One region of the Lactiplantibacillus koreensis genome, then DNA from elsewhere that is predicted to be linked to it. Evidence: predicted binding sites of a transcription regulator. Region 1 holds the regulator's gene; the other holds the start of a gene.
The links. Region 1 encodes NrdR, which represses ribonucleotide reductase genes. Its sites were predicted from a motif close to ACACNATATATNGTGT; they were not measured.

Region 1 (16,930 bases):
ACTAATTGACCGTTTCATTTCCACTGCAAAGCTTGGAAAATGAATGAGTGTCGTTTGAAAGCCACGAGTCGCTAGATTATTAGCCATTGCCCCAAGTAAGAATGTCTTGCCAACCCCAAAGGACCCGTACAAATATAACCCACGATGGAACCGTTTAGGCGCTTGCGTATACGCATCAATAAAGTCTAACGCCGACATCAAGGCTGTTGCCCGGTCGCCATCTTGATCATAGGCCTTTAAATCAGCTGACTGAATATTTTTAGGCATACTAATCGAACGGACCCGGTGTTTTAATTCACGTTCCGCCTGGGCTTCTTGAAATTGTGGTGTTGGTTGATAAGCAATATCAATCAAATGATTACTCATCACTAATTCTGGTTGATAACCTGGTGCTTGGGTTGGTTCGTGCCGCGCTACTTTTTGCTTTTCTTGACAAAACTCATAGAGCTTCGTAGCACTTCGCTCCATGGCGTCACTAGATAAGTCGTCCTGATGAGCTGCTAAAAACTGACGAACATCGGGATCCTGATAAACCGTCGTCATGAGTTCCTGGTATTGTTGATTTAGGTGGCGCTTATTCATCAAGGTTTTTAAGCCCTCAGAAATATTCTCCATGTGTTAGTCCTCCTCATCTGAATTAGGATCTAATTTCGCGACCCGTTCTGCCAATTGTTTGCGCTGTGCAGTTGTTAACTGATTACCGCTGCTCGTTGCAGACTTGGTTCCCGTTGTTTTTTGCGCCCATTTCGGCACAATTTCTTTCCGAGTTGGCCGACTATGCCGTTGATTATTCCGTCGCGTCGTTGACTTTGGCTGTTGCCGTTGTTGCAAGTAAGCCAAGGCCGCTTCTGGAGTCATCACGTCATGTTGTTGCCAATCATTAGCAACAGTCTCTAATAAGTTCCGGTTTAAAGCCGCTAATTCACGATTTTGTAATAAATAATAGATCACCATATTAATGACCGCATTTGGTAACACGCCTCGATTAACCAAATCATGGACCAGCCGTGTTTCACCATTAGTTACAAAGCCATGCTTGGCGTTCTTCAAATCGGCTAAAAAATCATACGGTGATTGTTGTTTCGCTAGTGCCACCAGTTGTTGTTCAGCCGTTGATAGCTGGGTTTTAGCAGTTGCCGGGGTGCTTGCTGCAGCTGCCACAGCCACATGCTGTTCAGTGGGGGCCGTCGGGCGTTCGTAGCGGCGGGCAATTAAAAGCTTCAACTGACTTTCATCAAATCGGCCCGTTGTTAGACTCGCGACTTCGCTAATCAACTTAGCCATTTCAACTTCACTAATCCCGTAAACACGACTTTCCGTCATAATCAGTTGACGCGAACTGGCGACCTGTTTTAGATCAACATAGTTTTGTTTCAAAATTTGGCCTAAAACTTGCCAATCGAATGCTTCATCAGTTAAATCAGGCGTCACTTTTGTGGTTGCTGGTTCTGGTAACTGCTGGCGCACCGCTTTAATCTCATTAGGCACATGCGTCACTTTTTGACTGTCAATATGAAAGACATCTAATAAATTCGCAGTGACCTCCGTAGCTTGCGTCAAATCCACCGCTGCCGGAGTAAATGCGGTCGCTAATTGTTGATACCGCAATTCACCGACGGCATCTAACAATAAAACACTGAGAAGATCATCTTCAAAGAATTGCGTCACCGGCATAGGAGCCTTCAACTCATAAATATAGACTTCCCCAAGTTCATCTTTTTGATAGTAACTATGGAGTAATCCTGTGGCTTCCAACTTACGCCGAGCTGCTAAAACCGTGGGCAAATCAACGTTTAGCATGCCCAATAATTCAGCGTGACTGCGGCGATTACTTAAGTCACTGGTTGAGCGCTGTAGCGGCCGTAAAGCCGCATACAGACTATAAGCCAGCGGACCAATCAGTGGTAAATAGAGCTCAGCCAAAACGGCCTGCTCCGTGGCACTTAACGCTAATGTCGGTGGGACAACTAAGCCCGCTTTCGGCGTTAAGTTTGGATCATCTTTAGGCATGTTGTTCACCAATCTTCATAACTTAATCTTTTTTGGGCTTCGGCGCATCCCCATTTTTAGGTGTTCGCTTCGCCAATTTTACTTTATCGCGTTCCATCATATCTTGTAGTTCGTTTAAGAAGACGTGCATGTCTTTAAATTGTCGATAGACGCTGGCAAAACGAATATACGAAATTTCATCAATATCTGCCAGCTTTTCCATGACGTATTCCCCAATCACTTGGCTAGAGATTTCATTCTCGCCGAGTGATCGAACTTGGTTTTCAACATCATCAACCACGCTAGTCATCGTCTCCATGCTAACGGGACGTTTTTCGGCCGATCGAATAATACCGCGCAATACTTTCTCGCGATTAAATTCTTCCCGCGCCCCATTCTTTTTAATAACTAGTAATGGGGTCGCTTCAACGCGTTCAAACGTCGTAAAACGAAACCCACAGTTTTCACATTCACGCCGTCGCCGAATCACCCGACCATCATCGGTAGGCCGGCTATCAACTACGCGGGAGCCATTATGATGACAATGTGGACATTGCATAGACTTCTCACCTCATCTTTGCTAATCATTGTTTAAGTTTCAGTTAGTTTTTATAGTTTCCAGCCATTTTAACACGCTAGTTCTTGTTTTATCAATGTTTTCCCCATTATCAATCACAATATCCGCCTGTTTAACTTTTGCAGCCAAGGGTAATTGACTCGCCATACGTGCTTTCGCTGCCGCCACCGTCAAGTGATTACGCGCCATTAACCGTTGTAAAATCACTGCATCAGCCGCAGTAACGACCATCACTTGATCACATAACTGTTCCCAGCCGTTTTCAAACAATAACGGAATATCTAAAATAATGGCTGGCGGTGCAGGGGTCACTTGGCCCAGTGACACAATTTTTTCTAAAATAGCATATTGAATCGGTAATTGCGTGATTGCCGTCAACGCAGCCATGGCTTGGGTATCACTAAAGACCAGCTGGCCTAGCCAAGACCGATTGAGCTGACCATCCGGTTGTAGCGCCTGCGGGCCGAAGTGCGCCACGATTTTTTCGGTCGTCGGCATCCCTGGGCCTTCAACTTGCCAGGCTAACTTATCAGCATCAACAATCGGCAGGCCGGCAGTTGCGAGCATTGCCGATACCGTCGACTTACCGCTTGCAATGCCACCTGTTAAACCAATTAATTGCGTCATTTTAGCCTCCTACAACAGTTGTTCGTGGGGACAAAAATGGGTCCCTCGTTGCGCCACTTTAATTTTTTCAATTAACGTCCCACAGCGTTCGCAAGGTTCCCCTTCCCGGCCATACACGTGTAGCTGATTTTGAAACTGTCCCGCTTCACCAAATGCCGTCGAAAAAGAATGCACGGTCGTACCGTGCCCCTTAATCGCCATCGCCATTTCAGCAATAATACTTCGCCGTAATGCAGCGATTTCCATTTCGGTCAAACTATTAGCCGGCCGCATCGGATGGATTTTACTCATCCATAACGTTTCATCCGCATAAATATTGCCAATTCCAGCAATCTTGCTTTGATCCAACAAAAATGGCTTAATCATTTTCTTGGATTTCGCCAAAACAGCTGTTAAATAAGCCATAGTTAACTCACTGTCAATTGGTTCGGGACCCATGGTCTTTAACCCACCGACCGTCGTTTCTTCACCGGTTGGTACTAGTGTCATCCGTCCGAACTTGCGGGTGTCGTTATACAACAAATCTCGCTGATCAGTCAGGTGAAAAATAACGTGCGTATGCTTAGTTTGACCTTCATCCTTAGGCATCACGTTATACTTACCTTCCATCCGTAAGTGCGAGACCATCGTCAAGCCATGATTAAAACGGAATAATAAATATTTCCCCCGCCGATCGACTTTTTCAATGGTCGCATTCACTAAGCGGGCTTTAAAACTATCAACATCATTATTGACAATTCGTGGCCAACGGACTTCAATGCTTGCAATTGTCGCCCCTTTGACAAGGCGATTCAGCCCACGCCGAACCGTTTCAACTTCTGGTAATTCAGGCATCTCTTCACTTCCTATTTTGCATCATACCAAGTATTGCCAAAATGACTTTCAACTTTCAATGGTACAGCTAACTTAATGGCCGAATCCATCACACTTGGCACCAACTTTTCAAGCGTTGGAATTTCAGCGGCTGGGGCCTCAAAAATCAATTCATCATGAACCTGTAACAGCATCGTCGCTTGTAGCCCAGAGGCCTTTAATTGTGCTTGCATATTAATCATCGCAATTTTAATAATATCGGCAGCGCTACCTTGAATCGGCGTGTTCATCGCTGTTCGTTCTGCAAAAGCGCGTTGATTAAAGCTAGCCGAATTAATGTCTGGCAAATACCGGCGTCGATGCGCAATAGTTTCCACGTAGCCTTGTTCTTTGGCCGTTTTAACAATATCAGTCATGTATTGCTTCACACCTGGATATTCCGCAAAGTAAGCGTCAATAAAACTGCGTGCTTGCTTGCGAGTAATGCCGATATTTTGTGATAACCCATAATCACTAATCCCGTAGACAATTCCAAAATTGACTGCCTTGGCTTGGCGGCGAATATTAGGGGTCACGTCAGCCGGTGACTTCAAATTAAAGATCCGCATTGCAGTTGCCGCATGAATATCATCACCAGCTTTAAAGGCCGCCTGCATATTTTCATCATGCGTGATGTGCGCTAAGACCCGCAGTTCAATTTGGGAATAATCAGATGAAAAGATCTGCCAACCGGCATGACTTGGCACAAAGGCTTGACGAATCCGTCGCCCTTCCTCTACTCGGACCGGAATGTTCTGGAGATTAGGGTCAACGGAAGATAATCGACCCGTTTGCGTCAACGTTTGTAAGTACCGAGTATGCACTTTTTGGTCGGTTGAGTGAATGGCATCCAATAACCCTTCGACATAAGTCGACTGAATCTTCGAAATTTGGCGGTACTGTAAGATATTCGCAACAATTGGGGCCTCAGGAGCCAACTTCTCTAACACATCAACCGCCGTTGAATAGCCCGTTTTGGTCTTTTTAAGCACTGGTAAATGCATTTCTTCAAATAAAATTTTCCCTAATTGTTTAGGTGACTTAATATTGAATTCTTGGCCAGCTTCTTGGTAAATAACTTGTTCAATTTCACTGAGCCGCTCTTTGAACTGACTCCCCATGGCCTTCAATCGACTACTATCCACCGTAATCCCAGCAATTTCCATTTGTGCTAGAACCAAAGCCATCGGTTTTTCAATATCGTGATATAACGGGGTTTGTTCATTTTCATCTAACTTCTTTAAAAGGTCTGGTTTTAATGCCGCAATTGCCGCTAACTTCCGAGCTAAATGGCTAAAGAAAATATGATTATCTTCTGGAATCGCCCGTTTAACCCCTTTACCATAGACCTCTTCATCCGTTGGTAAATCTAGGTAGCCATGCTGTTCCGCCAAGTTACCCAAGTCATTACTATTATCATTCGTATCAAGCAAGTATGAGACGAGTAATAAATCAAAGTCAACCGCCTTCAAGCTAAGTCCTAAGCGGTTCAACCCAACCATGGTTCGTTTCATATCAAAAACGTTTTTCTGAATCGTCGTGCTAGCCAATAGTTCGGCTAATTCTGGCTTGAGTAATAGCTCAACATCACGACTGATATACCACTGATCGGCATGGCCAATCGCAAAACCCGCAACCGCTGAGGTATGGTAATTGGCGGCAGGCAACTCTAAATAGAATTCCACATGGGTCTTAAATTGTGCTAACTCGTTTAAATTAGCCGTTGTTAACTCGGTGTACGCAATCGGCTTAGCTGGTTCATTCGTCGCAATTTTTATTTTTTTTAAGAAAGATTGAAAGTCCATCGCTTGATAGAATTCAGCCAATTGGTCGATATCTGGTCCCGTATACGCTAAGTCAGCCAAGCCCACGGTAATCGGGGCATCCCGCTTGATAGTCGCTAAAACCTTGGCCCGTTCAGCCAGTGCCTGATCCTCAATAAGATGTTCTTTCATCTTGCTAGGCTTCATCGCAGCAACATTTTCGAAGACCCCTTCAAGTGACTCATATTGTTTCAACAATTTCAGGGCAGTTTTTTCACCGACTTTGGTGACGCCCGGATAATTATCAGAAGTATCCCCAGTTAGTCCCTTCATATCAATGATTTGTGTCGGCGTAATGCCTAACTTTTCTTGCACGTGTTCAGGGGTATAGCGTTCAACTTCCGAAACGCCTTTAACGGTTACTGCAACCGTGGTCTGATCCGTTGTTAATTGGGTTAAATCCCGATCACCAGTCACGATAGTAGTCGTATAACCCGCCTCGTCTGCGGCTTTCGACAAGGTACCAATAATATCATCGGCTTCAAAGTCTTTTAATTCATAATGTTGAATACCATATGCATCCAACAATTTTTTAATGTAGGGCATTTGTTCAGAAAATTCACTCGGCGTTTTCGCCCGGCCACTCTTGTAACCATCAAACATGCCCGTCCGAAATGTCGTTTTACCCGCATCAAAAGCGACCAACATATCAGTTGGTTCGACCGCTTTAATCATATGATCAAGCATCGTATTAAAGCCATAAATGGCCGTCGTGTGTAAACCATCGGCGTTTACAAACCGCTCAAGTTGATTGTGTAATGCGAAAAACGCTCGAAACGCCACGCTATTCCCATCAATCAATAATAATTTTTTTGCCATTACCGAATGCTCCTTTAAGTCGAACGATTTCTTTAATTGTACCAAATTATCGTGTCTAACGGGGCGCGTATGATTTTAAAAGCTGGCCAATCTCAAATTACGGATTTACTTGCTATTAACTGCTAAAGAAAAAATCAAGATTATAGATTTGTTCCAACACTTGCAGTATCTCCAAGCACTAGTTTTTACGTATTAGAACTTATCTATTTTTGTTACTTTTGCATCCACATTAAATAGTGTTAGGGTTCCTTACTTTGACGTTTGAATGGGTCTTCATATTTCCATACACTCATGCAATCCAGCATATAATCACGCTTTTTTTAATTTTGAATATACCTCACTTACATAATTATCCAACTAATTATAAATGTCGATAAGGCTGCGAAATAACTAGCCTTTAAAAAGTGAAAATGGACGTACAGCCGAATTTGGGTTGTACGTCCATTTTTGCAGCTTGTTTTTTCTCGTTTAAGCTGACCTACTGCGGTCAACTCACGGATATTTAGTGCCATAACAACGATTCCGGCCTCTTTTCTGACCTTGTCAAGGCCTCGGACCGAGAAACGATTGAAATACAAATAAGCTTTCATTTTCCAAAAATTGGCTCCACATCAATCTTACGCTGAGCACAGATTGATCTAGCTTCTGGTGTTGACAGCAGTTTGCGTTCCTTAGCTTTAAAATACTCCCATGTTTCCATTGATCAAGATACGTCGTAGGTTTTCTTTGGACGTGAGAACGGTTGGGACCAGTTGTTGATTTTATCATATTTCTCGGCAACATATTCTTTAAACCGCCGGGTAAAACCATATTTATCAGTTTGTTCACGATAAGCATTAATGCTTAATCGTACGCCTTGAGGGTTAAGAAAATAGTCTTCACTATCATAGTAATCCCAATTCATAGCTTTACGGTCATCATTTTGCCACTGGCGGCTATTTTCTCTAAGCATAGTGCCGTATGGCACTAGTATGGTATGCACATCGAGTTCATCTTCACAATACCGATAATTACTTTCTGAACCACAACCAGCATCGGCAGCGATGATCTTTCCAAGGACTTGTCGAGATTTTAGATGGGCTAAAAATACTGGAAATGTGCGAGCATCTATCGGATTTTGAAAAAGATTGTAGCCTGTGGTGAATTGATTACTAGTGGCAATTTGTAGGTTGTATGCTGGTTTCAATTACCCGTTTTACATCGGATCTTCTTTGACTAGCATGAATGTGGCGTCATGATCTGTTTTCGAATAACTATTTCTTTGACCATAAATTGCTTGCTGTACTTGATGTTCCCGCATCTTCTGGCAGCATTCGTCTAACTTACGTTTCTCTTAGCTTTTAATGCTCTTCGCTGTTGCTTAGCTGGATTGGGAGAGCCCTTTTGGGTAACTGAACCTCGTCCGTCATCAAGTGCAACTGATCTGTCTTCAACCATGCTAATAACCGCGTCTAGCATTTCTGGAGTTAAGTCTGAATTATTAGGAACTGCATCAATCAACTTAGCTTCATGAAGTTCGCCTAATGAGGTATTTATCAAACTTTAAGAGCACAACATCACCTGAAAACATTTGGTGAGAATAACTAAGCAACTACATCTTTAACACCACTCTCACTAAACATTATGGAAAACTAGTCTCAGTAATCATCCGACAGTCGAGTTTTCCTTAAAACCGCTTAGAGAAGTTTCAGAAGAATTATCTCAGATAGGGTATCGAACAACGGTCCACACAGATCAAGGCTTCCAATATCAGCACAAGATTTTGGGAAAACCGCTCAAAGAACACCGCGTTATCTAGGCATGTCGCGCAAAGCAACATGCCTAGATAACGCGGCGGTTGAATTTTTTCCACATCATGGTCGAATCGAAATAAAACTGGATGGCAAGCAGCGTAAATTCTGTGTCTAGCTTTAAATCCTTTATCATATACCGTAATTTAAAATCTGATTGCATACTTTTATTGTCTTGAACCTGCTTCAATTTTGAACTAGCAAATAATGACATCCATCCATCTGATTCAACAATATGATTAACAAGCGATAAATCCTTTCCGTATTCAAAGTTCTCCGGATTAAATTCTCTCAGTGTGTAAAGCATGACAGCGCCCCACGCATTATACATAAGTTTAAATCTTGTAGGATTTACACGATTGTGAAAATTGTATTGTTTTGTAGATATAGCTTTACAAAATTCGCAAAAAATATTTTTGTAATATATATTTTTTATTTCAGAATACAGAAACAAGGGGAGTGTACCATTTTCAGCTCCAATACGACTCCCAGTAATAGGAACTTCAACCGCTGTAAGCTTATTTTTGTCGACAAGTTTATACCAGTCTTCAATACACTTCATACTAAGTGATGACAATTCAATACATATTGAATTGTTTTCCCTAAGACTTTTTAAGACACTTTCCTCTGACCAAAAATTAAATGACTCCCTATCATTCTTAAAACACCCGATGACTAAGTCATAATCCCCAGCAAAGGTAGACATTACCGTACAATTTATTCGTTCAGTTAAATGCTTAGATACAATACTTACATCAAAATCAGTCTTACTTAAAATGTTTTTTACAATTCCCGTAGTCATAATGCCATATCCCACAACAATTATTTTATTTTCCATATTTGAACCTCCAAAAAAAATTGCAAAAATCGATTTATGATAATATAATTAGAATATAGTTAGTATTATTAATTTCGAATGTTATTATATTTACTTTTTTTAATAAAAGTCAAATTTTTTAGGGAGAATCGTTAAAATGAAAATTTTTATTTATCGTTATTCACCGGCTAGTATTGCACTTGACCAACTAGATTTTTCTGCTTGGCTTGTGATTGCACCATTGAATCAAAGGGCAAGTTACTCAGCATACCTAACGACGCAACAATTGGAAAGTTGCTTTTTTTTAACCGATTTTCAATTGGCAACCGTTTTTAAAAAAGTCAAAGAAATTGATGTTTTTTCAAAGATAACCGAAATCACAACCTTAGCAGAAGAAGACATCCAATGGGTTGGTTTCTTAAATGATTTTTTTACCCGCAATACTCAAACTGCTTTTTTGGTAGATACCTGTTTCAAAGACAAGTATTATATGCGAACTGTTTTGCAAGATGTTATCTATCAACCAATTTTTTCTAACCTGTTGTCTAAAGCACAACTCAAAACTTTCTTTAAAACTAACGGTAAATGTTTAATCAAGCCAAGAAAATCGGCTGCCGCCAATGGCATTCAGATGATTAAAAACATGAGCGATATTGATGCTATTGATAACACTTTTTTTGATACCAGTTATCTGGTCGAAACCTATTCACCTTTAAAAAACATGTGCACGTGTGACGGTTTCTCACTTGATGGCCGAATAATTAATTTTTCGGTACATGAGTATGAATACGGCGTACTGGACAGTTTCACAAATAAGAAACCTTTTATTATCCGAACCAGTAAATTATATGCAAGAAAATCAATGATTCATAAACTATTCGCTGAAACTCAAAAAATAATTGCGACGACGGTTTATAAAAAGGCTTTTCCATTTCATTTTGAATTTTTTTACGATGAAGCATCTGACGCTTTGATTTTTTGTGAGGGCGCAAAACGTTTTGGTGGACAAGGTGTCATTAAACTAACTAAAAACGAATACCAGCTAGATTTCTTAAGCGACTTTTGGCACAACTATGATTTACCAATCAATGAACGACCTAAAACAAAAATATTTGATCCCGGTCAGCGAATTTGTGCCTGGTTTCAAGTTTTTATTCCCGGTGGAACCCTCACTAAAAAACCAGATTGGCCATCGAAGCCTTGGATTTCAGCAGTCTATGATTTTGTCCAAATAAATCAAAATTATGCCACACCACCAGATGCGTCCTCAATCTGTTGTTCAATTGCATTTGAAGCAAATTCAGAACCGGAATTCCAGCAACGAGTTAACTTTTTATCCAAACTAAGTCAAGACTATGTTTTTAAAAAATGAGGTGCTACTTATTTCAACTGAATATAAAATAATTACGTCAAAAACAGTGTCATTTATTGGTACGCTTGGCTTTAATGCTGTCTTAAACATTTGGATCTTACATTACTTTCACTCCAGCGCCATACTCGGAAACGCCAATGCCTACATTGGTGCCTCGGCATTTATATGTAGTATTGTTGGCGGTTATATTGCTGATGGCAAACATCTAAAAAGTGCATTGCTTATCTCAGATTTAATCGCTTGCCTGGTTTGTGTTATTAGTGCGGTGACACAGGCTTTCAAAGAACTACAAATAATGTATGTCATTGTATTCTTATTAAATATCAACGTTTATCTAAATTCACCACTTTTCAAAACATTATCCGGACATTTGATTGCAAAAGATCAACTGGTAAAATTCAACGTTAAGCTTTCCTTTTTGATTCAACTAGTGACAATTATTATCCCGCCAATTTTTACAAGCCTCTATAGCGCTTCGTTACTATCTTTTCAAACTGTACTATTCGTCAATGCTGCCTCCTTTTTCATTTCTTTTATTTGTGTCTACCAATTACCAAAAATTCATAATAAGAAAAAAGGTATCAATTATCAAAAAGCACTGTCAAACATCCTTAAATATCGCGTTTTATTACTCTTAATCATCACTGGTGGACTCTTAAACCTTATCCTCTCAGGATTCAATATACTTTCACCTATCTATGCCACTCAAACTTTGCATAATTCAAATCTATATGGCTATTTTCTGGCATTTGAATCGGTTGGGGGAATTCTCGGTATCTTATCAATCAAGTGGATCAAATTATCGGATAATATTTTATTCGAACGCTGGTCGCTGGTATTTTCAGCACTATCACTGCTGCTTATCATTTTTTTCAAAAGCACCCTACTATTCATTTTTTCAATTTCAATCTTGTCAATGTCTATTTCAAGATACAATGTATCCGTTCAATCCTTTATTCAAAAAAAGGTCGCACTAGTTCAACTTGGCAAAGTATTTTCAATTTCATTTATGTTTGCCAATCTCGGTACTATTATTGGAAGTTACTTATTCGGTCAACTTTTCACCCTATCATTACCAGCCGCAATTATCACAATTTGCCTTGGCTTAGTACTGATTGATTTAGTTTGGTTAGCAAAGGAGTGAACAAAATGAATTTAGCAATTTTATGTCCAGCAGGTCCCAAATACTATCATTTTATCGATTTTTTAAATCAGCAGTCAAACGACTATTTTTATTTGTTCGTGCCACAAAGTAAGCGAAAAAATTTTTCTCAGGTCTTATCCAATCGTCGTGTTAATCTTGTCGGCATTAAAGAATGGCAGCCAAAATCAGTTATTTCCTCGGTGGAAGCTAATTTCCAACAACATGCTTTCGATAGGATTATCGCCTTAGATGAATTTGACATCGAAACGGCAGCCTTAATTCGCAATCATTTACACTTACCCGGCCAAACACGTTTATCTGCGAATGCTTTTAGAAATAAAATTTCGATGAAGACTCTGCTACGTCGTCATAACATTAAAACGGCTAACTTTATTTCAACTGACAATGATACGAAGACCTTAGAAAAATTTGCACGTTCATGCAGTTTTCCTTTAGTAGGTAAACCCCAAAATGGTGCTGGTTCAGAAAACGTCGAAATTATTAGAGATCACTCCCAACTAAAGAAATATCTTGCTAAGCTTGTGTCACCAGCAAATAATATGCTGGAATCATTTATTAATATGCCAACCTATCACATTGATGGGTTAATGATTGACAATCAATTCATGTATGTCATCCCATCAAGATACTTTCACGACTGTTTAAGCTTTATTCAGGCTAAATCAGTTGGCAGTATCCAACTAAACGACTATGATCCTGATACAAAGCGCTTAGTTGAATATGCTAAACATGTTGTTTCCGACTTTCCGCATCCCGATAATCTACTATTTCATCTAGAAGTTTTTTACGATGGTCAAACTATTATTTTCAATGAGATTGGCTCCCGACTTGGTGGCGGTAAAATTCGAGATTGTCTTGCCGTTCAAATTCAACACAATCCGATTAATTTATTGCTTAACGCAGAACTCAAACGTCCTGATTATAATCATCCCTTGTCTTACACAATTTTAAAGCCTTGTGGTTTTATATTAAGTGCGCCTCAGGTGGGAACTTTGACTAATCTCCCAAATATGGCCAAAGTTATATTCAAAGACCACATCTTTGCTTGCCAGCAGTACACTCATATTAATGCGTTTTATAAATCTATTGACCTGAGTGCTTTATGCACTTTTGCGGTGGCAGTACAAAGTTCTTCGGCCCAAAACACTGAAAAGGAACTACTTGCCATTGATGATTGGATCAGAAAACAATCAACTTATCACTAGTCTCAGGCCCTTAAGTTATCTAAAAAGAGGCCCAATTCGTAAATGAATTGAACCTCAATTTTCCTCATCAACACCGGTTGATAAAGAACCTATTTTAGAACCAAATTGTACAAGAAAACGCCTAGCCACAAACGTAGCTAGGCGCAATTTTGTCTCTAATATACGGTTCTATGATATTTGGTGTTGATGGAGAAATCCAGCGACACCATTTTTGTAAAAAAAAGAGGCATACCACCTCTACGTGCTACAATCAAGTCGACGAAAACTAATTGAAAGCGAGAAGATTAATATGTCTCAAGACCAGTCTACAAGAATTCTTCTACAAATTAAAGACCAAAATATAACTAATTTTAAAATTCAAGATAATAGCCGGGATGTTTTACGGATTTACGCAGATCTTTCCTATTCAATTAGTGTTTGCCCACGTTGTGGGCAACACGAAATCGTTCGAAATGGTTTTAAAACAGTTAATATCAGAATTTCCAACATCAGCGAGCGAACGGCATTATTAATTTTACGTAAGCAACGCTTTCTCTGTCAGGCTTGCGGTCATAGCATACTTGCCCAAACCCCTGTAGTGGCCAAGCAGCATCAGCTTTCTCAACATGTTAAGCACCGTATTACTACAGCACTAACAGAAGACCGCACAATGGTCAATATTGCCGCAGAGTATAATGTATCAACTAATACTGTCAGTCGTCAATTAGTTGCTTTGGGGAAACAAACTAGACCAGCCTATGATGGTCTACCAACTACTTTATGCATCGATGAATTCCGTTCTACCGGGAAACAAATGAGTTTCATCGCTATTGATGCACAGAAACACGACCTCATTGCCATTCTTCCAGGACGTAGAACTAAAGAGATTAAGGCATTCTTCTTAAATCATTACTCCTTGAAAAATCGCCAGCAAGTGACCCAGGTTGTGATGGATTTTAACGCAAACTACTACACCATTATGCACAGTATTTTTCCTAACGCCAAAGTTGTCGCCGACAACTTTCATTTAGTTCAAATGGTCTTACGATCCTTAAACCAGACTCGTGTTCAATTGATGAAAAGATTTGCCCCAGACACTCGTGAATACCGCGTGCTTAAGTATTACTGGCGGCTCTATCTCAAAGATTATTCAAAACTTGAAAAAGATAAACCACAATGGTTTTCGCATTTAAAAGACCATCTAACTCAGGAACAACTAATCCTGGAGGGACTGGATCTGAATGAAGAATTTGCGAACACTTATTATTCAGCTCACGAATTAGTCGAGGCCATTCGTAGTCGAAACTATGTCGCATTTATTGAAGCTTTAGGTAGAGTTGAGAACGTTAGTCCTCAGCTCTTACAAACGATTAAGACCTTTATCAAGAATAAGCAATTTATTAAAAACATGACGGAATGTTCACTCTCAAATGGGCCTATTGAGGGTGTTAATCGTAAAATCAAACAAATAAAACGAACAGCTTATGGCTACTGAAACTGGATGAATTTTAATTATAGAATACAGATTGAATTCAAAATAAAAATAAAAAAAAGAGGCCCAATTCGTAAATGAATTGAACCTCAATTTTCCTCATCAACACCGGTTGACAAAGAACCTAATATACAATTAATAACGATTTAATCACGGCTAGATCCAGCAAAGATTTGAACGAAGTATAAGAACAAGTTAACGAAGTCCAAATAAAGTTGTAACGCCCCGGTGACAGCTAACCCAGTTGAAGAAACTTGGTCGCCATATTTAAGGTACATATCACGCATCCGATTGGCATCCCACATGGATAGGCCGGCAAAGATTAAGACCCCAATGTAAGAAAAGACGTAACTAATCATGGCGCTTTGCAAGAACATGTTAACGACCGAAGCAACTAACAAACCAATCAATGCCGCTATTAAGTGCGTCCCTAACTTAGACATATCCCGCTTGCTAGTGGTCCCAATCACGGCCATGGTTGCAAAAACCGCCCCAGCAGCTACGAAAGCCCCAAAAATAGTGGCTTTGGTATAAAGTGCCAACGTAACGGACATTTCAACCCCAAAAACAACGGCAAATAGCATTAATAATGAAAAACTAATTGCCGGATTGCGGGTCGCATTGACTTGAATCCCACCAATCATCGCAAACATGCTGACCATGAAAATAATCAAGAAAATTAACGGATGTTGCCCAAAAGCAGCGTTAATTTGCGTCATGAAGACGTTCATTGCCAAGTATACCGTCACTGCTGAAACTAAAACAGCTAACGTCATGTAACCATACATTTTAGTTAAGAAGCTCCGTAACCCGACTTGCGTGTTAATGGTACTTGGTTGCGGACCATTTTGAAAATTATTCATAGAATCCCTCTTTCGCCTAAAAATTTAACTGTTGATACTTCAAAAGCCTAAGTTTAAGGTACTAATTGCCGTCGTCATCACGGATTGTCACTCACTAATAATCAGTCAGTGACCGACCTGACACTAGTTTTTCAATCACATGACTGCGTCTTAATCTTTCAGACATTGCCAATCAGTCACCTCAACTTTCTTGTCATCTAGTTTATCAGATTAGTCAAAGAAGGTAAAACAGTTAGGTCGATAAAGCTTTAAAATTTTTGTAAAGGTCAACGCAATAATTAAGCGACGCTTAGGACCTAGTCCCAAACGCCGCTTACTCACCGACTGGAATGGTGTCACCATCCCAGTCGGTTTGCTTATTAGCCAATCAATGCTTCATAAGCTTTTTCATATTTTTGAATATCACCAGCGCCCATGAAGACCACAACGGCATCATGATACTGGGTTAAAGCAGACATATCGTCAACGGTCACAATTTCGCCACCATTAGGTAACTTAGCCGCCAAGTCTTTTGATGACACATCCCCGCTCTTTTCACGCGCTGAACTAAAGATGTTCGTCAAAAAGACATGGTCTGCCTGACTTAAACTCGTGGCAAACCCATCCATGAGAGCCTTGGTCCGAGAATAAGTGTGAGGTTGAAAGACCGCTAAAATTTGCTTATCTGGATACTTTTGCCGAGCAGCGTCTAAAGTGGCTTTAATTTCTGATGGATGATGTGCATAATCATCAATCATCATCATATCGCCCACTTTTTTCTCGGAGAACCGCCGCTTGACACCACTAAAACTTAATAGTTCGCGGCGAATTTCATCTAAATCAACTTTTTCAAAGTAAGCCACCGCAATTACGGCCGTGCTATTCAAGACATTATGTTCTCCAAACAACGGAATTTCGAATTCACCCAGTGAGTCACCATGATAAGTCACCTCAAAAGATGACCCCTTCGTTGTCCGCTTAATGTTAACCGCTTGAAAATCATCACGATCCTTGGTGCCATAATAATAAACAGGTGTGTCGACGTCTAGTTGCCGTAAGCTTTCATCGTCGCCCCAAGCAAAAATGCCTTTTTTGACTTGGCTGCCAAACTGTTTAAAGGCAGACTGAACATCCGCCAAATCATGATAATAATCCGGGTGATCAAAATCAACGTTGGTCATAATGGCGTAATCAGGCTGATAAGCGACAAAGTGACGCCGATATTCATCCGCTTCAAATACAAAGAAGCGGGCATCGGGAGTCCCTTTTCCAGTCCCATCACCGATCAAGTAACTAGTTGGGGCAATATTACTCAATACATGGGCTAATAACCCCGTAGTTGATGTCTTACCATGGGTTCCAGCAACCCCAATACTCGTGTAACCAGCCATTAATTTACCTAAAAATTCATGATAGCGATAAACGGGTAACCCCATTGCCCGAGCTTTTTTAATTTCAGGATGGTCATCAGTGAAGGAATTCCCAGCAATAACTGTTAATCCCGCATGAATATTAGCCGCTGAAAATGGCAACATTTTAATTCCAGCCGCCGCTAATCCTTTTTGCGTAAACGTGTATTGT
Region 2 (16,930 bases), 1.1 Mb from region 1:
ATTGTGCATACGAATGGGCCTAAAAGCTTGAAGTCACCAGCGCAACAGCGGCGGCAGGCATATGAAGATACCATGCATAAACATGGCTTAGAACCAATCACCTATACCATGGCATTTAATCTGAGTTATGAACAAAAAGCGCAATTCATTAAAACTATTTTTAAGGCACAGCCCAAGCTAGATGGCTTATTTATGTCAAATGATATGGATGCGGCGCAAGCCATCGAGATTGCGCAACAGTTAGGTTATCAGATTCCTAAAGATTTAAAGATTGTGGGTTACGATGGCGCTGAAACCACGCGGATTTTATTGCCCAATTTGACCACTATCGTGCAACCGGTTAACGAAATGGCGGCCCTAGCGGTTGATCGGCTCATTGCCCGGATTGAAAATGCCGATGCTGGTCAAGATGAGAAACTGCCAGTAAAACTTTGGCGTGGTCGTACGGTTTAAAAAAAGATAGTAACCGGTTGACAGAATGTCTGTAAGTGCTTACAATGATTTTTGTAAGGACTTATTTTTTTATCACTTTATGTCAACCGGTTAACATAAAGTACTTAGCGATAGTTGTAACTTAAGACTTAATTTAAAGGTTCGTGTGGCTGATTTTGTCAGTGTCAATAGAGTGGAGTAGATAGAAATGAAAGCAGAAGTCGATTTAGAAGTTAATCAAACTGAAGAAGAAATACCGCTGTTTCGAAAACTAAGCTATTCACTAACAGATTTTGGTGGCAACTTGTTATTTGTCAGTATTAGTACGTACTTGCTATACTTTTATACCGATGTTTTTGGGATTGGCATTGGGGTTGCCGGCACTATTTTGCTAGTGACGAGATGTTTGGATATGATTGATGCCCCGGTATGGGGATTCTTAATCGATCATACACATACCCGCTGGGGACAAAGTCGACCTTACTTTTTATGGTTATGTGTCCCATTCGCTATTTTTACTTGGTTAACTTTCACGACACCTAGCTTAACCGGGACGAATAAGATTATTTACGCTGCGTTAACTTATGTGGTATCGGGGATTTTATATACTGGGATTAGCACGCCGATGACGTCGATTTTACCTAATTTGACCCGTGATCCAGAACAACGCACAAAGCTGAACTCCTACCGCATGGTTGGTGGCAATTTAGGCTTATTGATTGCGAATAGTATTGTTTTACCGCTGGTTCAATTATTGGGCCAAGGCAATGATCGGAAAGGCTTTTCATACACGTTATTAATTTTAGGTGGCTTTTCAATCTTGTCGTTTTTACTGGCCTTTTATAATTTACGAGAAGTTAATACGGTTGCGGTTAAATCAATTTCACTCAAACAGAGTGTCAGCGCAACTAAAAGTAACTGGCCGTGGATTTTAATTGTCATTACTAATTTGTTTTATTGGATTGGGACAACGGTTAGAAGTTCAGGCATGATTTATTACTTTCAATATAATATCCAGGCTAAAGGTTTGATTCCAATTGCCGGTGGGCTATCAGCGGTAGCGGTTATTGGGATGATTCTGATTCCACTATTTGTTAAGAAAACCAATAAAAGAACAGTCTTTATCAGTGCCTTATTCGTTGCGGCCGGTGCCAATATGTTGTTTCAAGTTGTCGGTCGTAACCAAGTAGCGGTGGTTATCCTGTATTGTATTGGTTCGATTGGAACTGGGGTTGCAGCTGCGATGCCATTCCTAATGTTAGCCGATGCGGTTGATTTTGGTCAATGGAAGAATGGCATTCGTGCTAGTGGGTTTTTAACCTCAATTGGAAGCGCTTTTTGTGTCAAGGCTGGTAGCGGGATTGGGGGCTTTATTCCATCGAAGGTGATGCAATTCTTTGGTTATATCCCGAATCATATTCAGGATCAACGCTCCTTATTAGGAATTAACATTAGCTTTGTGTGGTTGCCAGCGCTCTTGTTTATAATGGCGGCTATTCCAATGTTCTTCTACGCAAAGTATGAGAAAAATGAAGCAACCATCCGAGCAGATTTAAAAACAGCAGCGATTAAATAACCGCAATCATTAGGAGGAATTATGACTAATACAACTTATTATGATGTGACTAAATGGGCAATTGGCAATCCGTATACGGATATTGGTGCCGTGATTAACAGCATTATTGCCGATATTAAAAGTCACCAAACCGATACTAACAGCAATAACGGTGGTAAACCTGGCGCCGTGATCTACTTGCCGCCAGCAGATTATCATTTGAAGACACAAGTTGTTATTGATATTAGCTTTCTAAAAATTGTCGGGTCAGGGCATGGATTCACATCTTCAAGTATTCGGTATAACGTTCCACAGGCCGATTGGGGCGATTTGCATGAATTATGGCCGGGTGGTAGTCGAATTCTTGTCGATTTGGTGCCAACTAGTGATGACACTGAGGCGAATAATGCGGCATTCTATGTGGCTCGTGAGGGCAATCCCAGAATTAGTTCAGTCGAATTTTCAAATTTTTGTATTGATGGTGTGAGCTTTGTTGATGATGGTTCAGATGAACCTAACCCGGAAAATACGTATACAAATGGCAAAACTGGGATTTATGTGGCTAGTGCCCAAGATTCATTTCGAATTACTGAGATGGGCTTAGTTTATTTAGAGCATGGTCTGACAATCTATCATGCGGATGCCTTAACAATCCATGATAATTTTATTGCTGAATGTGGCAATTGTATTGAATTGCGGGGCTGGGGACAAGCCTCGAAGGTGACCGATAATTTAATGGGCGCGGGCTTTAAAGGCTATTCACTCTATGCCCAAAATTTTGGTCAACTGTTGGTGACAGCTAATAATATCTTCCCACGTGGCGCCAGTACCATCTATTTTGAAGGGGTGACTCGGTCATTACTCTCGAATAATATCTTACATGCGTTTTATCCGGGGATGGTAGTCTTGAGTCAGGACAGTTCAGAAAATCTGATTACGGCCAATCATTTCTTACATGATCGCGAACCTTGGAAACCGATGCAGCGTCATAATAATGGCTTGACTGATGCGGCGGGACTGTTAATGATTAGTGGTCATAATAATTCGATTATTGGCAATCATTTTTCAGAAAGTATGGCACCCGAATACTTACGACCGATTGGCGTAACGCCCGTTATTATTCGATTAATCACGGGCAGTCATAATTATGTTGCCACTAATAATGTGGTGGCGACTGCGGTCCAGACAGCAAGTGGTGATTCAGCGTTTAACTCACAGGTCGATGCCTTGTTGACGACTGAAACCGCCACTTCATTGACAGTGACGACGGTCTTGGTTGAAAAAGCCGCGGTGTCTAATACGGTGCTTGATTCTGGGAGTGCCACGCAAGTTAAGCTAGATCAAAACGTCAATGCGTTTAGAGCAACGCCAACGATTGGCCAACTAGAAGGGAAAACTAATGACTGAAAAAATTCAATTAACAAATACGCGTTACCGATTAGGCTACCATATTATGGCACCAGCTGGTTGGATTAATGATCCTAATGGCTTTTGCTATTTTCAAGGCTATTATCACATTTTTTATCAACATTACCCGAACGATGCTAAGTGGGGACCAATGCACTGGGGGCATGCCCGTAGCCGTGATTTAGCGCATTGGGAGACGTTACCAATTGCGTTAACCCCGGGTGATCCAGAAGATCAAGATGGTTGTTTTTCAGGGAGTGCCGTTGTGCATGATAATAAAATGTATTTAATTTATACGGGTCATCACTACTATGATGATGGCGATGCTGAACATTTTTGGCAAAATCAAAATTTGGCAATTAGTGAAGATGGGATTCATTTTAAGAAATATGCGCATAATCCAATTATTGCGCAGGCACCCCAAGATAATACGCAACATTTCCGTGATCCTAAAGTTTGGTACAATAATGGCCATTGGTATTTAATCCTAGGCAGCCAAAATAATGACCAAATTGGTCGGGTTCTCTTGTATCAATCGGAAAATTTAATTGATTGGCATTATATTGGGGTCACGGCGCAATCAAAAGCCGCTAGTCAAGAAGGTCGGATGTGGGAATGCCCAGATTTCTTCAGATTAGGTGACGATGACGTCTTACTGATGTCACCACAAGGTATCGAGGCGACCGCTAATCAGTTTAAAAATTTACACGAAACGGGTTATTTAGTGGGAAAGTATCAGTATCATGATAATACGTTTAAACGTGGTCAGTTTACTGAATTAGATAACGGACATGATTTTTATGCGACACAAACGATGTTGACACCAGATAATCGCCGATTGGTGATTGGTTGGATGGCGATGTGGGAAAGTGCCATGCCTGAAAGCGCAGATGGCTGGGCTGGCGCGTTGACCTTACCAAGAGAATTAGTTTATCAAAATAATCGCCTACAAATGCGACCGATTAAGGAACTGGACCAACTTAGAGTCAAGCAAGTTGTCGCCCAAACAAAACCGGTTAAGGCCCCCCAACTGATTAGTGCCGGGCTAAAACAATATGAGGCACAGCTTGAAATCGATATGGCGGCCATTAATCAAGTTGAAATTAGCTTGCAAGATACGCTGAAGCGACCAATTCTGACACTGAAATACAATCAGCAAATGGGTCAACTTGTTTTAAATCGAACGGGCGCTGATCCCGAACGCACAGCACCGTTGCAAGTGACTGACACGCTCAGCTTACAGTTGTACGTAGATACGAGTTCAGTTGAAATCTTTGTGAATAATGGTGAGCGTACCTTCACCGAAAGATTTTATGCGGATGCGGCGAACTTAAGTCTAATGACCGATGCCGAAACGACAGCCGCAGTTACGGTATATGAATTAGAAAAACATGCGATTAAGTTCTAATTAACTAATCGGTCTGATAAAAAAATAATCGCTGCAAGAATTAGTCGTACAAATTCTTGCAGCGATTATTTAGTGTCTGCCAGTAAAGGTGACAAGGTTTGGGCACTCTTTTTGTGTTAGTATTCTGGCTTTAATGCCGCAGGGGCTGCTAAGGCCGTCGTTTGTAGCGCTGTTTTTGAATCGGTTGGAATCACATTATGTTGTGGACTCCAACCGGAATCTTTTGTTAACTGAATCGTTGTATTGCCGCGTTTTAAAATCATACTCGTCGCGTTAGTGAGGTTTAAGTTAGCTGAGCCAAACTTGAGTTGCGTTAAGTTAGCTTGGTTGTTACCAGCGAGCTTTAACGTAAACCCGCCCTTAATCGTAGGGTGGTTGGCTTGAAAAAAGGCCAATTGTTTTTTTGAAGTTAGGTATAATGCCACTTGATCGGAAGGGCTGACCCAGCGTCCTAAGTAATCGTTAGTTTGTACTTTGTTAACTGCATTGACCTTGGTCGTGGTTTGGACGGCCTTGGGTGCTGCATGGAAAGACTTGCTGGCTGTCGACTGACAACCAGCTAACCCCAATGTTAGTAGTAAAGTTAACCCCAACATTCCCCGTAAATTTCTCATGATAATCTCCTCCAAAGTCCTAATCCCGACAATTAGGAACTTTTTCTCTCTTGATTTTCATTATAAAGGAAGCTTGCAGGAAGTGGAACCAATAGGCCATGCTTTATAGTAAAAAATTAAACCGATTACAATGATTTTTTGTTAAAAAACGTCGTGGCTGACTTTGGACAACCCATTTTAAATCGATTGAATCGAGACCTTTTCAATTTTAGACGATTGATTGTGATGAAATGGGTCGAAGGTTACTTGGATAAAACGTTGTAGTCATACGATTGTGAGCAATGGTTGATGTCTTGAAATAAATATTCCGATTATATAAGTTAAGCCATATAAAACAAAAATGTGAGTTATTTATTGGTCGGCATAACGTTGTTAGTTTCCCGTTTAATGCGAGGTGGACGACCTAAACAGTCAGGGGACCTATAGGCAGGCTAATTAAAATGAGCTACTATATATAGTATGGTAAATGAATTCAGACCACTGCAACTGGTAGCGGTGACTTGGCTTAAATGGCTTATTTTTAAATAAAGTGGGGGATTGGGTATGGAAGCAAGGGCAACAGCAACTAGTTTAGATCAGTTACGAGAATTACCGGTTATTAAACGTGGTGGGACGCAAACTAAATTTCACCCTTATAAATTAAATTATGTTTTAGCACAATTATTACCAGCTGAAGCTGATCGACAAGCGGTGCGGCAAGCGTTAGTCACACATTATCGGACAGCCACGGTCATTGAAACACGTGAATTACGACCAGCGTTGATTCAAATTCTACAGGATTTGGCTTTATCGACGGCTGCTAAAGCTTATCAAGATTATTTTATTGCGGAACAAGCCCGATTTTCTGCGGCCACGAATGTGCGGGATCGCATTGAACAGCTATTCAGTCGTGACGCCAATGTGGTTCATGAAAATGCGAATAAGGATAGTAACGTGTTTAACACGCAACGGGACCTAGAAGCAGGGGCTGCTAGTCGCGCGATTGGGCTCAAAATGTTACCTGATATAGTTGCTAAAGCGCATTTGCGTGGGGATTTGCATTGGCATGACTTGGATTATTCACCAGTAACCCCAGAAACGAACTGTTGCTTAATAGATTTTGATGGCATGTTTAAAAATGGTTATAAAATTGGGAATGCCGAAGTTGCCTCACCGCGTTCTATTCAAACGGCGACCGCACAGATGGCCCAAATCATTGCTAACGTGGCCTCATTACAATATGGTGGTTGTTCAGCAAACCGGGTTGATCAGTTATTAGCTCCTTTTGCGGCAATTAATTATCAAAAACATTTAGCTGATGCAGAACAGTGGGTTACTGCGGATCAACGTGCTGATTATGCCAAAACTAAAACTAAAAAAGATATTTATGATGCGATGCAAGCCTTGGAATATGAAATTAATACATTGTATTCATCACAAGGTCAAACCCCATTTACGACAGTCAACTTTGGCTTGGGGACCAGTTGGATTGAACGTGAAATTCAAACGGCTATTCTTAAAATCCGTATTAAAGGGTTGGGTAAAGAGCAGCGAACGGCGATTTTCCCAAAGCTGATTTTTACGGTTAAACGTGGATTGAACCTCGATCCAACCGATCCAAATTATGATATTAAAACTTTAGCGATTGAATGTGCAACCAAGCGTATGTATCCTGATTTATTAATGTATGACAAAATCAAGGCCCTGACTGGCAGCTTCAAAACGCCAATGGGTTGCCGCTCTTTTTTACAAGGTTGGCGGGATGAAAATGGGGTCGAAGTGAACTCAGGGCGGATGAATTTGGGCGTGGTGACCGTTAATTTACCGCGGATTGCCTTATCAGCTCATGGGGACCAAACGTTATTTTGGGAGATTTTCGAAGAGCGGATGGCAACGTGTCATCAAGCGTTAGCCTATCGAATTGAGCGGACCAAGGAAGCCCAGCCTGAAAATGCCCCCTTACTCTATATGTATGGTGCTTTCGGCAAGCGGCTTCAGCCAGGCGAGGCCGTGGATGAATTGTTCAAAAATGAACGCGCGACAATTTCACTGGGATACATTGGTATTTATGAAGTTTGTACCACTTTTTTTGGCCCAGATTGGGAGCAAGATTCGGCTGCCTTAGCTTTTGCTGAAAAGGTTGTCAAGGCGTTACGCGATAAGTGCCAGCAATGGGCACAAGCGAGTGGTTATCACTATAGCCTCTATTCAACGCCTGCTGAATCGTTGACAGATACATTTTGTCGCGATGATATTTTAAAGTTTGGACGTATTCCAGATGTGACTGATAAGGAATATTATACGAATAGTTTTCATTATGATGTCCGGAAACATCCAACTCCCTTCGATAAATTAACATTAGAAGAACGGTTTCCCAAGTATGCGTCCGGTGGCTTCATTCATTACTGTGAATATCCAAATCTCACGCAAAATCCGAAAGCATTGGAAGCCGTTTGGGATTGGGCCTATGATCATGTTGGTTATTTGGGCACTAATACGGCGATTGACCAGTGTTTTGAATGTGGGTTTAAAGGGGAATTTAAGGCGACGGCCCGGGGTTTTGTGTGCCCACAATGTGGTAATCATGACCCTAAAACGTGTGACGTGGTAAAACGGACCTGTGGTTATTTAGGTAATCCCCAACAACGGCCGATGGTGCATGGTCGCCACGTTGAGATTACGTCACGTCAAAAAAATATGTCTCCGGAGATGATCAAAAATGCCGCACGTTACGAAAGGACCAAACAATCCGACGCCCAAAGAGTGGTTAGCGAAGGATCTAAGTGAACAATATGTTGCGGACTATAAAGCGTTTAATTTCGTTGATGGTGAAGGGGTCCGCTGTAGCTTATATCTAAGTGGTTGTCCGTTTCGTTGCCCAGGCTGCTATAATGTGGCCGCTCAAAATTTTCATTATGGGCAACCGTATACGGCGGAACTAGAACAGCAAATTATTACCGATTTAAGTCAGGATTATGTGCAAGGCTTAACGTTGTTAGGTGGCGAACCATTTTTGAATACGCAAGTTGGTATTCGGATATGTGAGCGTATTCGGCAAGAATTCGGGCACACGAAAGATATCTGGTCATGGTCAGGTTACACCTGGGATGAGTTGCAACAAGATTCTACGGATAAACTAAAAATGTTGTCGTTAATCGATATTTTAGTGGACGGTCGCTTTTTAAAAGACCAAATGGATTTGTCACTCCAATTTCGCGGGAGTGCGAATCAACGAATTATTGATGTGCCACAATCACTAGCCCGTAATGAAGTGGTTATTTGGGATAAGCTGGTGCGTTAAGCGGTATGGTAGCGTCGGGTCACCAGGATCGACGTTATTTTTTCGCAAAAAAAATGATTAGAAGGGTGGTTAATCCAAATGTTAATCTGGATTAAGCAATGGCAAAGTCGATATTATCACTTTTGGGATCAGTTAAATGTCTTACGAGCTGGGATTTTAGGGGCCAACGATGGCATTATTTCAGTTTCCGGGATTGTCTTAGGCGCAGTGGGAGCGGATTTGAGTGCAACCACACTACTGATTAGTGGCATTTCGGGAATGATTGCGGGCGCCTGTTCGATGGCTGGTGGTGAATATGTGTCGGTCAGCGCCCAAAAGGATGTGCAATTAAGCCAGTTGAAATTACAGTTAGCCACGGAACCAGCTGATGGTCACCAAGCGCAGACCCGCTTACATGCGATTGATGTTTTAAATCCACTGCATGCGGCCGCAACCTCACTAATTGCTTTTATTTTGGGAGTGTTGATTCCTTTAGCAGCAATTAGTCTGTCGCTGCCTAGCTGGCGCTTGATTAATACATTGATGGCAATGGGCGTGGCGTTGACCCTAAATGCCACAGTAAGTGCGCGTCACACGGTGGTTCCGGTGCATAAGATTATTATGCGAAATATTTTGGTGGGCGTTGCAACGGCGTTAATGACGTATCTTATGGGAATCTGGTTGGGAAATGCCGGTTAGCGCTTGAAATTAGAGCGGTTGGCTGATTTAGTATCGATATTTAATGAATAAAAGGCTATACTTATAGCGTGCTAAAACGTTAATACGGATTGACACAAATTATTTTTAGGAATGGGGTCTTTAATAAGATGTATCGCTTTTTTGTCCAGCCACAAGTTGATCAGAGTCAGCAATCAATCTTTGGTTATGAACTATTATTACGCAAAGAAACGCATGGTAAGTGGGCTATACCGGCAACTTTCACAGAATTGTCTTTAAAAAAACAAGCTGGGTTATTGGAAGAATTAGCGGGTCAATTGGCAACCAAGGTAACTAATCGAGTCCTCGCTTTGAATTTAAATCGAGAACAAACTGAAGATAAGTTAATGCTAGGGACAATCATTTATCTAAAAAAACGATTGAATCCAGCGGCCTTAACCATTGAGTTCACTGAAAATCCAACGGTTAAAGAAATTCAAAAGTATAGTGTGCTTTTTCATCAACATGGGATTAAGTTAAGTATTGACGACGTTGGTACTGGTTCGAATACGTTTGATAATATTGAAGCTGTTTTACCATTTGTTGACCAGATTAAGTTTGCCATGCAGAATTTGCGGATGAGTGGGAAAGCTGATCAGATTCCAACCGCGTTAGCTTTTTGGCAGACGATTGCTAAGCAATATCATCTCGACTTGATCTTAGAAGGCGTCGAAGATGAACATGATCAGTTGATGGCACAACAATTAGGCATTGAATTACATCAAGGGTATTTTTATGGAAAACCGCAGTTAGCAGTTAAAGAGACAACAACTTTAAACCAACCAACTGGTGATGGTCGGCAATAAGGAAGGACTTTAGTATGACATGGTCTAACTGGCAAGTGCCACCGTTTGTAACCAGTATTTTCTTTATCCTAGGTGTTTTTACGCTGTACTGGGTATTGTTTAACTGGATTACATCGTGGTTTCACGCCAAGCATATTAATGTTGATGATGATGTGGTCAATTCATGGCATGGCGTCATCTATATGTTAGTATTTGTGTTTGGGTTGCAGTCGTTAATCGTTGGTCAAGCTACTGCTTGGCAGTTTATGAATTTTCAACTCATTGCGATTATCTTTTGCGGCTATTTTCTAAATATTCGGATTCCGTATTATTTGTTAATTCCCGTAGTGGTAGTGTACATGATTTTCGATCAATCAATTGGTTATTGGGAATCATGGGGCCACGCCCTAACGTTAGTCATTTTTTTCCTGGTGTTGAACGAGATTCGAATTCGATTTCAAAATCGCCACTATGCCTGGGCTAGTTATCTGCTAGTTGGCATCCCGTTTGGCGGGCTCCTGTGGCTATGGATGAAATTAAAGTTTGAGTTGAGTTGGACAATCTTTTTTCAGGAATGGTTATATTTAGTTATTTTTGAAATCTTACTGTATGCTTACGTCACAATGTTGACTCGGGATAGTCAGTTTAAGCTACGTTTGGCTCAATATGCGAGTCATGACGCTTTAACACAAACTGAAAATTTTGCTGCTTATACGGGAGAAATTAAATATTTATTTGATGATAGTGCCAAGAATCATTTAAAGCTGTCAATGATGATGTTTGATATTGATCATTTCAAGCAGGTGAACGATACTTATGGACATCTCGCCGGTGATCGAGTCTTGCAGCAGGTGGCAGATGTGGTACAAACCGTGATTGATGCGAACAATCCGCGCGTGAAGTTGTATCGAACTGGTGGCGAGGAATTCAATATTTTATTTCCAGGCTACGATTTAGCAAGTACTCGTAGTGTGGTGCAACAGATTTTTAGTGCCCTTAACCACATACCAGTCAACTTTGGTAATCAACAGATTCCGATTTCAATTTCAGTCGGTGTCTCAACGTTAGCAACGACGGATGCAACGCCAACGGATTTTTATAATCGAGTTGATCATAATTTATACCATTCAAAACGACATGGTCGGATGCAAATTACGACCGACTAAGTTGAATTTAAAAAGCGCTTTGCTAAGCAGTGACGTCGTCATTGTTTAACAAAGTGCTTTTTTGATTTAGAGTCTGACGTTGCCGTTAGCATTTAATTGGGCGGCGTAACGTTGATTGCCCCGATAAAGTTCAATTACTGTCCATGTCAGGAGCGCTAAAATGATTAGAATTAACCCAACTGCAATTAGGTTTGCAATGGTGAGTTGCGCTGCGGTTGGTTTATCACCAAAGAAACCAGCTACTTGGGAAGGGAGGCCAAGCAGATTTAATCCAGTTAATCCGATAACGGATAACCAGCCCAGTCCTTTAATCCACAGCTTGTTTTTGAACCGCTGGCCCATTTCGGCCGCACTATCGGTCATCATGAGTAACGGCAACATTGAGAATGGTAATGCGAAGGCTAAAAAGACTTGGGAATTATTCATTAAGTCATTCAGAGCCTCATGTTCAGCGAGTGCACTCTTGCCACTAGTTAGCAGGACACAGATAATAACTGGAATCACTGATAACAGTCGAGTGACAAGCCGGCGTAACCAGAGCGGCATGCGCATGTGTACGAACCCTTCCATAATGACTTGCCCGGTTAAGGTCCCCGTAATCGTTGAATTTTGACCGGAAGCTAGTAAGGCCACGGCAAAGAGAACGGATAGGACACCGGAACGAGCAACTTCAATTAAGAGACCGTTACTTAAGGTGGAGGTGTTGGCGAGTGCTTGATAGAGGCCAAAGAACGATGGATCTTTAACGGCCCCAGTTTTAAAGACGGCCACGCCCATAATTAAGAGGAGCGCATTAACGAAAAAAGCAGCCGTGAGTTGAATGTTAGAATCTAAACTGGCAAATTTAACCGTACGAGCGACGTCAGCTTCATCATGATGATCAATCTTACGTGTCTGTGAAATTGCAGAGTGCAGGTATAGGTTATGTGGCATGACCGTGGCGCCGATAATGCCTAAAGCGCCACTTAAAGGGGTCATTCCGGCGACAGTCTTACTACTGGAAAAGGTTTGACTGGTTGGGATGAGGCCAGTCATGACTTGTCCCCAGTTGGGACTCGACAAAGCAACTTGGTAAACGAAGACTAGTAGAATAACTAAAATGAGACAAACGACAATTGCTTCAATTTTACGAAAGCCAATTTTAGTTAATAATAATAGAAGTAAAACATCAAAAACGGTAATTAAAACGGCAATGATTAGCGGAATATGGAATAACAAGTACAAGGCAATCGCAGCCCCAATGACTTCTGCGATATCCGTTGCCATGATTGCTAACTCGGTTAGCAACCATAGGACAATCCCTAATGATTTACTCGTGCGGGCGCGAATAGCTTGTGCTAAATCCATCTGACTCACGATGCCAAGTTTAGCGGCCATGTATTGTAGCAGCATCGCAATCAAACTTGACATCAAGATGACAGACATTAATAAATATTGGAAATTTTGACCACCGGTAATTGAAGTTGACCAGTTACCAGGGTCCATATAGCCGACCGCCACTAGTGCGCCCGGTCCAGAATACGCAAAGAGGGTTCGCCAAAAGCCGATGTTTTTTGGAACTTCAATTTTACCGTTGATTTCTTCCAAAGAAGGGCCGTTCGCATATGCAATTAATTTGTGCGACCGGTTGTTTGTTTTAAATTTTCCCATGAAGTTGGCCACCTTTCTAACCAGGCTCATTGTACGCTGTCAGGCTGGTCAATTAAATTATTTTTAGGGATTAGACAGCAGTAGTGCTCTATTTTTACGAACGTCATATTAGGGGACCTAACTTACATACTGGTAGTCAAGTGGCATGTTTTTCTGTTTAATGCTGAATTGCAAACCGAATGCTTGCTTTTGTTTGGTTAGTCAGCTTACTATTAGGTTAATTTAAGTAGGGAGTGATTGTAATGAGTACCAAGACTTTTAATCAAGCAGAGTTAGCACAATATAATGGTGAAAACGGTCAGTCAGCGTATGTCGCAGTCGATGGTGTGGTCTATGATGTGACGAACATTGCGGCCTGGGCTGGTGGCAAGCATCATGGTAATTTAGCTGGGCAAGATTTAACGACGGTCATTGATAATCAGTCCCCGCATGGTCGGAAAGTGTTAGCTAAGTTAACGGTTGTCGGTCAATACCAAGCTTAAAGTCAGTGAAGAGATCGTGCCACTTGGGCGGTCTTTTTTTTGCTGTTTGGTGACATGAGTTTGTAAGCGTTATATAATTTGTCATCAAATTGTTACTTACGAAAGCTTGCCAGCGCGTGCTATAGTAACACTCGAAACTAAACCTAGGAGTGTGTATAGAAATGCCACGTAATTTAAAAGAAGAAGTTGTGTTCACGGCGATTATGGCTGGATTGATGGTTTTTGTTATGACGGCTTATAACGTCACGATGGCACAAGGCTTCAGCAATGGCTTAGTCCTCGCAATTTTGAGCGGCTACCCCCTTGGTTTAGTAGTGGCAATCATTTTAGATTTATTGGTCGTTGGACCAATCGCAAAAGGATTAGCTTTCAAATATATCATTAATGATTACATGCGGAAAAGAGTCGTTTTAATTGGGATTACTATCTCAGTTTTAATGGTCCTTGGCATGGTAACTTGCATGTCCCTCTTTGGGATTGCGGTGGAAGGTGAACTGACTGGGAGTCATGTGCTAGCAACATATGGTCATACCTGGATTTTTAACTTGATTGTTGCATTACCGCTCCAACTTTTAATCGTCGGGCCTATTGCGCGCGCGGTGTTGGGCAAGATGCAACAAGCGACTGCTAACCAAGAACAATCTTCAACTGTTAAAGATGAGGATTAAGCGTTAAGTAGGATTGACTCAAGTCATTGGACTTGGGTCTTTTTTTTTGCCAAAAATTAGATTGATAGTTAGGGACTATCAATCTAGTGCTTGGCGATTATTGGATGTCGTTATAATTAGTGTTAGCATGAAATTAAATATGAATTGTGAAAAAACAACAAATTAGCGAGTTGATTTCGTTATTTTGTAAGCGCTTTATAAGTCGCAAGTAATCTAATTGGAGTGTGGTACCCAATGAAAAATCAACATAGCAAGGTGTTTAAGCTAGCCCTATTGTCAATTTCAATTCTGGCAATGACCACGTCGTCAATTTCGGCAGTTGTACCGTTGATGCAGCAATCATTACAAAATGAATCTTTATCTCAAATTGAAAGTATTATAACGATACCTAATTTAGGATCGTTACTACTAATTATGTTTTCAGGAATGATTGGTAGACGGTTGGGGATTAAGCGAACCATTATGTTAGGGTTACTATTATTCTTAGGTGGTGGCATTGTACCGGCAATGACCAATAACTATCTCACTATTTTAATTGCGCGCTTTTTAATGGGCTGCGGAGTGGGCTTGTTTAACCCATTTTCAGTCAGTTTGATGGCTAGTTTTTATCAAGATGATGAATTGTCAGCGATGTTGGGCTATCAAAATGCCGCCAAAAACTTAGGGGCCGCTGGGATTGGTTTGATTATTGCCGGGTTAATTACTTTTAATTGGAAGGCGGCTTTTCTATCCTATACAATTGCGCTACTCCCAATTATCTTATTCGGCGGCTTGATTAAAGTTCCAGAATCGTCATTAGTGGTTAAAACGCAAGTTTCAAGACATATTAATCGCAAAGTCTGGTTTTTAACGGGGTTGATGTTTCTAACTTTTTGCGCCTTTATGGTGGTTGTTGTAAAATTAGCCAGTTTAGTGGCGACTACAAAGATTGCAACACCTGCCATGGCAGCAATGATGCTTTCCTTAATGGGGGTCATTTCGATGATTTCTAGTAGCTTTTTTGGCCACATTAATAAAAGAATTGGCGATTATATTATGCCAGTTTCACTATTGGGCATGGCTTTGGGAATGATTGTCATTGCGCATGCCCCAAATGCAATGTTGGTATTTGTTGGTGTGATCCTAGTCGGCGTGTTTTTCGGCTGGGTGCTACCTCAAAGCTTTATGCGAGTGGCGAAAATTACGACTAAAAAGGACACTCATTTAGCAACTTCTATGGTGTTGGTGGGCGAAAGTTTAGGGTCATTTTTATCACCAACGATAATGAATGGCATTGCTAAAATATTGGGCAATACTTTACCGAGTTTTGTTCTGAGTATTGGTGGTTTAGGGTTAATTGGTTTAACCTTAATTGATAGCTATTGTTCATTGAGGGGCTTTTATCAATCGGTCCCCGTTAAATGATGATTTCTTGAAGGAGGAAAACAGATGTCAGAATTATTGAAAGTAACGAAACAAGTGCCACAAGTGGATGAACTGCCTAATTTAGTCTATTATCAAACGATTACGGCGAATACTGGTGTTGAATTGCGACTATCGATGTTGGTGCCGCGCACGACTGACTTAAAGCCAGCTGTGTTATATTTTCCCGGTGGTGGTTTTACCGCTGCTAATCATAATAAATTTATCCAAATGCGGACAGCCTTAGCTCAAGCGGGGTATGTCGTTGCGGCGGCTGAGTACCGTGTCATTCCTAATCAATTTCCTGATTTAGTTGAAGATGGCAAACAGGCGCTGAATTATCTGTATACCCATGCAGACCAATATCGGATTGATACAACTCGAATTGCGGTGTTAGGTGATTCCGCTGGCGGGTATTTAGCACAATTTATGGGCGTGACTAACCAGACTGCGCACTTTTTACCAAGTGATGTTTCTAAATCGAATACGGGGGTTAAAGCAGTCGTTTCATTGTATGGCTTTTGTGATTTATTAACAATTGGAGCCGGCTTAAACGAAGCTTTTCACGATTCTACAACCGCCACGGAAGCACTATTAGTCAATGGGGTTTCGTTCATGACTGATACGGCACAGTCCATTCAAGCGGATCAAGAGCGGGCTAAGCAAGCCAGTCCGGTTAATTATGTGACGTCGCAGTTACCGCCATTCTTGATCATGCATGGCAATGCAGATCGAATTGTCTCACCAGCGCAAGCGGATGAAATGGTAACGGCACTAACTGACCATCAAGTGGCTGTTGACCAAGTTATCCTTGACCAGGCCGGTCATGGCACTTGGGAGTGGTATCAACCGGCCATTATTGACTATGTTATCACGTGGTTGACGCAAAAATTAGCTTAAGTAGCGCACTAATTTTAGGCTGAGGTCGTTGGATCTTAGTCTTTTTTGTCCAGAATAAATATAGATATTTATTTAATAAAAATAGGTATAAAGGCTGGTATAATTTAAGAAATCAGCTGCAAACATTAATCATAAGACGAGGATCATCAGCTGCAACCATTGGGATTAATTGATAGTGGTGGTATGACGATTAAGTTAGCTAATTGGCATGGCCATTAGTTTCCCTTGGATTTTCCAATGAAAAATTGGCGTGTTTGCAGGTGCCAGTGCGATTTCGGGCCTGTATCATCTCCCAAATTAGGCTGAATTGGCGGTGTCTTAATCTTGCATCATTGTGTTTGGCACAGGACCCATTTGTTTGGGAGATTTAGCTATACCTTGGTCAATGATTAAAAAAATGCGCGGTGCAGTGGTTGATTTTGAGCAGACTTATCCAGAATTGGGGTAAGATCAAGCGGTTTAAGCCACAATGGAATCAAGAATATT

Region 2: a site for NrdR is predicted at 5,862-5,877, ahead of nrdD (anaerobic ribonucleoside-triphosphate reductase). Genes of this name have one in related genera too.

The regions. Positions count from the first base shown of each region.
Region 1 is NZ_CP027190.1:2,401,266-2,418,195, reverse strand. It holds gene dnaI (primosomal protein DnaI) at 1-615, opposite strand, end outside; gene C5Z25_RS11710 (replication initiation and membrane attachment family protein) at 619-2,010, opposite strand; gene nrdR (transcriptional regulator NrdR) at 2,033-2,548, opposite strand; gene coaE (dephospho-CoA kinase) at 2,588-3,193, opposite strand; gene mutM (DNA-formamidopyrimidine glycosylase) at 3,203-4,027, opposite strand; gene polA (DNA polymerase I) at 4,039-6,687, opposite strand; gene C5Z25_RS12780 (transposase) at 7,391-7,873, opposite strand; gene C5Z25_RS11670 (NAD(P)-binding domain-containing protein) at 8,509-9,315, opposite strand; gene C5Z25_RS11665 (ATP-grasp domain-containing protein) at 9,452-10,666, shown strand; gene C5Z25_RS11660 (MFS transporter) at 10,650-11,810, shown strand; gene C5Z25_RS11655 (ATP-grasp domain-containing protein) at 11,816-13,036, shown strand; partial or broken gene C5Z25_RS11650 (ISL3 family transposase) at 13,326-14,588, shown strand; gene C5Z25_RS11645 (Bax inhibitor-1/YccA family protein) at 14,654-15,370, opposite strand; gene murC (UDP-N-acetylmuramate--L-alanine ligase) at 15,730-16,930, opposite strand, start outside.
Region 2 is NZ_CP027190.1:989,232-1,006,161, reverse strand. It holds gene C5Z25_RS04960 (LacI family DNA-binding transcriptional regulator) at 1-453, shown strand, start outside; gene C5Z25_RS04955 (glycoside-pentoside-hexuronide (GPH):cation symporter) at 641-2,008, shown strand; gene C5Z25_RS04950 (right-handed parallel beta-helix repeat-containing protein) at 2,030-3,394, shown strand; gene C5Z25_RS04945 (glycoside hydrolase family 32 protein) at 3,387-4,802, shown strand; gene C5Z25_RS04940 (hypothetical protein) at 4,919-5,416, opposite strand; gene nrdD (anaerobic ribonucleoside-triphosphate reductase) at 5,960-8,182, shown strand; gene nrdG (anaerobic ribonucleoside-triphosphate reductase activating protein) at 8,115-8,696, shown strand; gene C5Z25_RS04925 (VIT1/CCC1 transporter family protein) at 8,775-9,374, shown strand; gene C5Z25_RS04920 (EAL domain-containing protein) at 9,503-10,198, shown strand; gene C5Z25_RS04915 (GGDEF domain-containing protein) at 10,213-11,343, shown strand; gene C5Z25_RS04910 (Nramp family divalent metal transporter) at 11,410-12,993, opposite strand; gene C5Z25_RS04905 (cytochrome b5 domain-containing protein) at 13,236-13,475, shown strand; gene C5Z25_RS04900 (DUF2798 domain-containing protein) at 13,637-14,143, shown strand; gene C5Z25_RS04895 (MFS transporter) at 14,378-15,547, shown strand; gene C5Z25_RS04890 (alpha/beta hydrolase) at 15,572-16,444, shown strand.